One region of the Vibrio ponticus genome, then DNA from elsewhere that is predicted to be linked to it. Evidence: predicted binding sites of a transcription regulator. Region 1 holds the regulator's gene; the other holds the start of a gene.

The links. Region 1 encodes PurR, which represses purine synthesis genes. Its sites were predicted from a motif close to TNANGNAAACGTTTNCNTNA; they were not measured.
Region 2: the regulator PurR is predicted to act here: its motif matches at 2,609-2,628, upstream of glyA (serine hydroxymethyltransferase).

The regions. Positions count from the first base shown of each region.
Region 1 covers NZ_AP019657.1:695,684-699,901, reverse strand. The annotation lists gene elyC (envelope biogenesis factor ElyC) at 1-82, shown strand, start outside; gene torR (two-component system response regulator TorR) at 164-874, opposite strand; gene torD (molecular chaperone TorD) at 1,114-1,767, shown strand; gene purR (HTH-type transcriptional repressor PurR) at 1,971-2,975, shown strand; cyclic di-GMP riboswitch class I at 3,176-3,273, shown strand; gene GZN30_RS03115 (TfoX/Sxy family DNA transformation protein) at 3,385-3,975, shown strand; gene GZN30_RS03110 (TVP38/TMEM64 family protein) at 4,118-4,218, shown strand, end outside.
Region 2 covers NZ_AP019657.1:2,136,379-2,140,596, forward strand. The annotation lists gene lipA (lipoyl synthase) at 1-532, shown strand, start outside; gene GZN30_RS09470 (hypothetical protein) at 699-1,025, shown strand; gene glyA (serine hydroxymethyltransferase) at 1,302-2,552, opposite strand; gene GZN30_RS09480 (YitT family protein) at 2,886-3,485, shown strand; gene treC (alpha,alpha-phosphotrehalase) at 3,555-4,218, opposite strand, start outside.

The sequences.
Region 1 (4,218 bases):
GGGTCGACTGTGGCAAGATTTACGTGACTGGGTTTCAAATACCGAAGAGTCCGTAATCGAACCATCACAAAGTAAGGTCTAATCCCTTAGCGGCTAACTTACTTAAGATAAAAAAACCGAAGCATCTGCTTCGGTTTTTTTGTTTTCAACTTCGGTTAGTCACTTAATCGCCAGCGAACATGTAACCTTCACCGTGAACCGTAACAAAAATTTGTGGGTTCTTCGGATCAAATTCCATTTTAGCGCGCATACGACGAATCAGTACATCGATGGTACGGTCGTTTGGCGCATCAACACGATGACTAATCATATTCAAAATACGTTCACGGCTTAGTACTTGGTTCGGGTACGAAGAAAGCGCTACCAACAACTCGTATTCTGCTTTAGTCAGTTTTACTGGCTCACCGTTGCGGCTTAACGCGCGACGTTGAATGTCAAACATCCATTCGCCAAAGCGAACAATATTTGCGTCATTCTTCTGATCAACCATAGTGCCCGCGTTACGTGCCGCAGAGATGCGCCACAATAGGTTTTTCACGCGCACTAACAATTCACGAAGTTCGAACGGTTTTGTCACATAATCGTCTGCGCCCATTTCTAGACCAACGATTTTATCAATGCTATCCGTGCGTCCTGTTACCAGGATAATTCCAATGTCCGATTGACTACGCAGTTCGCGAGTTAACATCAGACCGTCTTCACCAGGAAGGTTAATGTCTAACATAACTAAGTCGATCGAATGATTTTGTAGGGTGTCGCGCATCTGCTCGCCGCTTTCAGCTTCGCTGACTGTGTAACCTTCATTTTGAAAGTAGCCAACTAGCTTACTGCGAGTGACCGCATCATCTTCTACTACTAATACGTGATAGCTCATCTAAACCACTTAATTTACATTGGGAATTAATTTCAAGTGTATTCTATTCATAAATCGTAACATTTCTAGTATTTGTTATATTAAAATCTAGAAAGATGATTTTTTATTGATTCAAGACAAAACTAGCGCAGTTGTTAATCTTTTGCCATTTTTTGACTCATTTAATCACAACATGTGTTATCGCTATTCATTTTTGTTCGCTAAAATATTAATAGTACTGAAACTTGGAGCATTGCGAGATGCAAGAATTAAAAGCGTTTAATGAAAAACGTGCAGAGATTTACTGGTGGTTTTCTAGTCTGTTCGCTAAAGAGCTAACAGAAGCAGAACTTGAGCAATATCAAAGCCCTGCTATTCGAGGCTTTCTTGCCGGTCTGGGTGAAAACCCAACGCTAAAACCTGCGGTTGACCGCCTTGTTGATGCGTTAAATCGTCAGATTGACCGTGAAGATGGTCAGCTTGAACTTGCCGCTGACTTTTGCGACTTGTTCTTGAAGTCAGACAAAGAATCAGCACTGCCTTATGCGTCTATGTACGTTGGCACGACTGGTTTGCTGCATGACGAACCAGCAAACGAGATGGATGCCCTGCTGACTAAGCATGGCGTAGCCGTTAACCAAGATTTGAACGAGCCTGCTGATCACATTGCCATTGAGCTCGATTTGCTTGGTAACATGATCATTCGTTCTAACGAACTTGAACAAGAGCGTCATCTCAACGATGCACTGCTAGAGCAAGAAGCGTTTATTCGTCAGCACATTTTAAACTGGGTGCCTAAGTTTGCCGCGAAAAGCCAAACTTTAGATTCATTCGGTTTCTACTCTTCTGTGGCGTCACTGCTGGTTGCTTTCTTAGAATTGGACTGCAACTACCTAGTGGGTGAAGAGAGCTAAAACACTCATTCGTCAACAATGAATGGGTTTTTCGTTTGCTACTGGCGACGATGCGGTCTAAAATCGAAGCCGCAAACGATAAAAAAATACGAATCAAGTACAAACCGCTGTAAAAAAGCGGTTTTTGTATTTCTATTACTTTCTGCCAGTTTTATTCAAAAATGTGAATAGCCATGTGGCAGCTATAAATAGGATCATACCTTATGGCCACTATTAAAGACGTTGCTCGCCTCGCTGGCGTATCAACTACGACAGTCTCACACGTAATTAACAAAACGCGTTTTGTTGCAGAAGCGACTCAAGAACGCGTTATGGAAGCAGTAAAAGAGCTAAACTACGCACCAAGTGCGGTGGCTCGTAGCTTAAAATGTAATACCACACGTACGATTGGTATGTTGGTGACTCAATCAACGAACCTTTTCTTCTCTGAAGTCATTGATGGCGTAGAGAGCTACTGCTACCGTCAAGGTTACACGTTGATCCTTTGTAATACCGGCGGTATTTACGAGAAGCAACGTGACTACATTCGCATGCTTGCAGAAAAGCGTGTCGACGGCATTTTAGTAATGTGTTCTGACCTAACTGAAGAACTGAGCGAGATGCTAGATCGCCATAAAGACATTCCTAAAGTGGTCATGGACTGGGGTCCAGAGAGCTCTCAAACCGACAAGATTATCGATAACGCAGAAGAAGGTGGCTACCTAGCAACCAAATTCCTTATCGACCATGGTCATAAAGATATCGCTTGTTTGAGTGGTCACTTTGAAAAAGCAGTTTGCCAAGAGCGTATTCAAGGCTTTAAGCGCGCAATGGGCGAAGCGAACCTGACGGTTGATGAAGACTGGATTTTAGAAGGTAACTTCGAGTGTGACACTGCTGTGTTAGCGGCTGACAAGATTGTTGCGATGGACAAACGCCCAACGGCAATTTTCTGTTTCAACGATACGATGGCACTAGGCTTAATGAGCCGCCTACAGCAAAAAGGCATTCGTATCCCTGAAGATATGTCAGTGATTGGTTACGACAACATTGAACTAGCAGAGTACTTCTCACCACCGCTAACCACGGTTCACCAACCTAAGCGTCGTGTGGGTAAAAACGCATTTGAAATCTTACTTGAGCGCATTAAGGACAAAGAGCACGAAAAACGTGTGTTTGAAATGCACCCAGAAATCGTTGATCGCTCTACCGTTGCGAAAATCAACTAAATCAGAGTACCGAGCAATACGCTGGCAAATGTCCGAGCATAGTACTTTGAAGTAACTCGCATTTATATCAATAGCTGATGGTTAAACTGTCAGCTATTGTCTTTTCTATTCAACTTAATTCTTGCATTAGATTCACAACTATTTCATAGTAATAAGATACTTAGCTGCTAAGTAAACAATCTTTAGCAAAGCAAATTAAGTCACGCACAGGGCAAACCAGACTGAAAAGCTGGGACGCAAAGCCACCGGCCTAAACATCATTGTCATCGACAATATGTATGGTAGCGGGGTTGCCGATGGTAGAAATGCGCACGTTAACGGATTACTCTCCTATTTCCTGCACAACTGCTATTCTCTCGGACCTGATTTGGTGGCGTATTGACATACACATACACCGAGAAAGTACTGAATGGATAAACCAATTCTTAAAGACTCAATGAGGCTATTTGAGCCGCTAGGTCGTATTAAATCTCGATCTATGTTTGGTGGGTTTGGGATCTTTGCAGACGAAACAATGTTTGCACTAGTGGTACATAATAAGCTTCATATTCGCGCAGACAGTGCTCTAGCTGCACAATTTAAATTACAAGGCTTCGAACCATACGTATATCAGAAACGTGGCTTCCCGGTAGTAACCAAGTACTTCGCTCTTAGCGAAGAGTGGTACAACGACAGTGAAAAAACACTGCAGATCGGACGTGAAGCTCACACTCAAGCGCAGCAAGAGAAGTCGGTTCAAGCCGAAACCAAGCCGACTCGTATTAAAGATTTGCCAAACCTGCGCCTAGCAACAGAGCGTATGCTGAAAAAAGCAGGCATCGACAATGTCGAACAACTCGAAGAAGCAGGCTCTGTAGAAGCGTATAAGGCGATTCGAGACACTCACAGCAGCGACGTCAGTTTAGAGCTCCTCTGGTCATTAGAAGGCGCGATAAAAGGCACACATTGGTCTGTGGTTCCCCAGACTCGTCGAGAAGAACTGCTCTCTCGACTACAGTAGAGTAAAAAAGTCAGCAACTGCTGGCTTTTTTTATGAAAGTTTTTCTTTGCTTTGAGGTTCTTATTAAACAATAGGAACAAATTACCCGATAAATGAACTAAATTAACTCAAGGGCGTAGAGAAGGGTTAAAGGAGAGCAAAGATGAATAAGAAACTGATTATTGGCATTGCATTGATTGCACTGATTGCCCTATTGATCACTCAGTTTGGCGATCAGTTAACGTTAGAAAACGCGAAAGCCCA
Region 2 (4,218 bases), 1.4 Mb from region 1:
TGCTCAGCACTTTGCAGATTGTAACCGTGAAATCCGTGCTCTTAGCCCGAACATTAAGATTGAAACTCTTGTTCCTGACTTCCGTGGTCGTATGGACGTGGCGCTGGATCTGATGAAAGATAACCCGCCAGATGTGTTTAACCACAACCTTGAAACGGCACCACGCCTGTACCGTAAAGCTCGCCCAGGAGCAAACTACAAATGGTCTCTAGAGCTGCTGAAAAAATTCAAAGAGCAACACCCAGAGATCCCAACTAAGTCAGGTTTGATGATGGGCTTAGGTGAAACCAAAGAAGAGATCATCGAAGTACTTAAAGACCTACGTGCACACGGTGTGACTATGCTAACCCTTGGTCAATACCTCGCGCCTAGCCGTCACCACCTACCAGTTGAGCGTTATGTTCCGCCATCTGAGTTTGATGAGCTCAAAGAGATTGCCTTAGAACTCGGCTTTACTCATGCTGCTTGTGGTCCATTCGTGCGTTCTTCTTACCATGCAGATATGCAAGCTCAAGGTATTGAAGTTAAATAACTCGCCAACACTTCTTTCAAAGACCAGTTTTTAACTGGTCTTTTTTATTTATGGCAAAAACCTATTTCACTTGCAGCAGCCAATATGCACTTCTAGGCTTATAAGGTAGCACTAATTAAGCTGGTCGCCGATTAACGCTGCAGATAACAATAAATAGGATATAGCCATGGATAAACTCCTTTTACTTACGGTATGCAGTAGCACGCTATTGCTTGGTTGTAGCAGCCAAACTCAACAAGATCATTTTCGTGAAGCTTCTTTCGAGCTGTGCAATACCGAAGTTGATATCTATTCCGTTAGCGATGATGGTCGAGTAAGAATTCTCTGCTCTGATGGCTCTAAATTCGCACTTACTCGCGAAGATACCTTAGAGACCATGCGTGATATCAACATCGATTATTGCGACGGTGAAGGACTAGGAAAATTCAGTGAAAGCTCACGTTACTACTCATTCAAGTGCAAATCCGGCACGCTGCTGAGTATTTCGAAGTGAGAAACGGGATGCGGGATGCGGGATGCGGGATGCGGGATGCGGGATGCGGGATGCGGGATGCGGGAAAATTCTGGATACACCATTTGACTAATTCAAACCATTTTTCGCAGCATTTCGCTTCCAGTTTAGGACAATAGGCAACAAAAAAGAGCCCTGCTGGACTCTTTCTAAATTATCAATTTCAAACTAAATCGCCTCTAGTTCAAGCAAAAGGCGCACAGTTTACGTAAGTAAATGAGCACCTTTGACACCGAAATAGAGTGATTTAGGCAGAAATTATGCGTAAACCGGTAGACGCTTACAGATCTCGAGAACTTTCGCTTTCGTTGCTTCGATAACATCTTGGTTCTCAAGGTTATCAAGCACGTCACACATCCAGTTTGCTAGATCTTTTGAATCTTCGGCTGTGAAACCACGGCGCGTGATTGCTGGTGTACCGACACGGATGCCTGATGTTACGAATGGGCTACGTGGATCGTTTGGTACTGAGTTTTTGTTTACTGTGATGTTTGCTGCACCTAGTGCTGCGTCTGCATCTTTACCTGTGATGTCTTTGTCGATTAAATCAACTAGGAACAGGTGGTTTTCAGTGCCGTTTGATACGATTTTGTAACCACGCTCTTGGAATTGAGCAACCATTGCTTTTGCGTTTTCTACAACGCGCGCTTGGTATGCTTTGAACTCAGGTTCCATTGCTTCTTTGAACGCGACCGCTTTACCTGCGATTACGTGCATTAGCGGACCACCTTGACCACCTGGGAAGACAGCTGAATTCAGCTTCTTGTACATGTCTTCACCTGCATTTGACAGGATTAGACCGCCACGAGGACCTGCTAGAGTTTTGTGCGTCGTTGTTGTCACTACGTGTGCGTGCGGCACTGGCGTTGGGTATACACCTGCTGCAATTAGACCTGCTACGTGAGCCATGTCTACGAATAGGTACGCGTCAACTTTGTCTGCGATTTCACGCATGCGTTTCCAGTCTACGATTTGTGAGTAAGCCGAGAAACCACCGATGATCATCTTTGGCTTGTGCTCAACTGCCAACGCTTCCATTTCGTCGTAGTTGATTTGACCTGCTTCATCGATACCGTAAGGAATAACATTGTAGTGCTTACCTGAGAAGTTTACTGGTGAACCGTGAGTTAGGTGACCACCGTGCGCTAGGCTCATACCTAGTACTGTGTCGCCTGGGTTCAATAGCGCCATGTAAACTGCACTGTTTGCTTGAGAGCCTGAGTGTGGTTGAACGTTCGCGTACTCACAGCCAAATAGCTGACAAGCACGGTCAATTGCTAGCGCTTCTGCTTTATCAACGTACTCACAACCACCGTAGTAGCGTTTACCTGGGTAACCTTCAGCGTATTTGTTTGTTAGCTGAGAACCTTGCGCTTCCATTACACGTGGGCTGGTGTAGTTTTCTGAAGCGATTAGTTCGATGTGTTCTTCCTGGCGAAGAGTTTCCTCTTGGATAGCTGCGAACAATTCCGCATCGTAATCTGCGATGTTCATATCACGCTTAAGCATCTGTATCTCCTGACTCAGATTTAGACTGAAAGTTGCAAAAAACTGGTTAACGACTCCGACGCAAACGTTTTCGTCACCCTATTGGCGCGCATTTTAACTAATTTGATCTAGGTCATAAAGAGAAAATTTGAATTTTCTCATGCAGTTTTTTCATACTGTTGTTCAAGGTTTATCATGTTAACTGGACAATAGTGTGACAATTATCACAAATATCTTTACACCTTGTAAAACGACAATTACATAGATTTACCCTAAATTTCGAAATCAAGCTACCGAAAAGCCAATCTTTTGATTACTATGCTCGGCTTTCGTTCACCTGATAAATGATCTTCGATGGCAAAACATACTCGTAAAGAAGACTGGATCGCGATCCTGACAGGCACCTTAGTGGTAGCGCAAGGTATTTTCTTTCTCCAAGCTTCACACTTACTGACGGGTGGCACTACTGGATTAGCTCTATTACTGAGCCAAGTCGCGCCATGGTCATTTGGTACTCTCTACTTTTTAGCAAACTGTCCATTCTACCTGTTAGCGTGGAAACGTTTTGGGACTAAGTTTGCATTTAATAGTGCGATTTCAGGCGCTTTAGTTTCAGTTTTTGCCGATCACCTCCATCTAGTCATCAGCGTAGATAAGGTTAACCCTATCTATTGTGCGGTTGCCGGCGGTTTGTTGATGGGCTTGGGGATGCTGATCCTATTCCGCCATCGCTCAAGTCTGGGAGGCTTCAATGTTCTGTGCCTCTATATCCAAGACAAATTTGGTATCTCGGTTGGCAAAACTCAGATGGTGATCGACTTAAGTATCTTAGTGACTTCGTACTTCTTTGTTGACCCTATGACCTTGCTTTACTCCGTGATTGGTGTCATCGCGTTAAACCTAGTACTTGGGATGAACCACAAACCGCACCGCTACATTGTTAAATACAGCTAAGATTGAAAAATGAAGGCTTTGGTCAATAACCAAAGCCTTCTTTATATCTCTCAGATAACAAGTGGGGGGTTATTTATCAATAAGAATAATACGGGTCTCGTAAGGGCGCAGTTCAATGATGTTGCCTGATTGCAGCATTGGCTGCTGTGGGTAGTTAGTGAGTAAGCACTCCGCTTTCTCTAACTCAATCTCATCAGGCAACTGACACTGCGTTGGCTCAGCGTAGTAGTTACTGATTGATAACAGTTGCTGAGCCTCTGTTTCACGCACATAGACATAACAACGCGTATCTAAAGGTAACAAGTCACAAAAACTACCTTGCGTGATCACTGGATATTGCTTACGCAATTCAATCAGCTGTTTATAGAAATAAAATACCGAGTTAGTGTCTGCTAACGCTGCTTGTGCATTAATGTGTGAGTAGTTACTTGCTACTTCAAGCCAAGGTGTACCTTGAGTAAACCCGGCATGTGCGGAACTGTCCCACTGCATTGGCGCACGAGAGTTATCGCGTGATTTTTGCGCAAGAATCGCCATCATTTCACCGTGGCTAATCCCCTGCTGCTCAACCATAATCTGGTACATATTAGTGCTCTCAACATCACGATACTGAGTGATGTCTTGATAACCTGGGTTGGTCATCCCCAGTTCTTCACCTTGATAGATATATGGCGTTCCTTGCATCATATGCAGCGAAGCGGCGAGCATTTTTGCCGATTCGACACGATAGTTT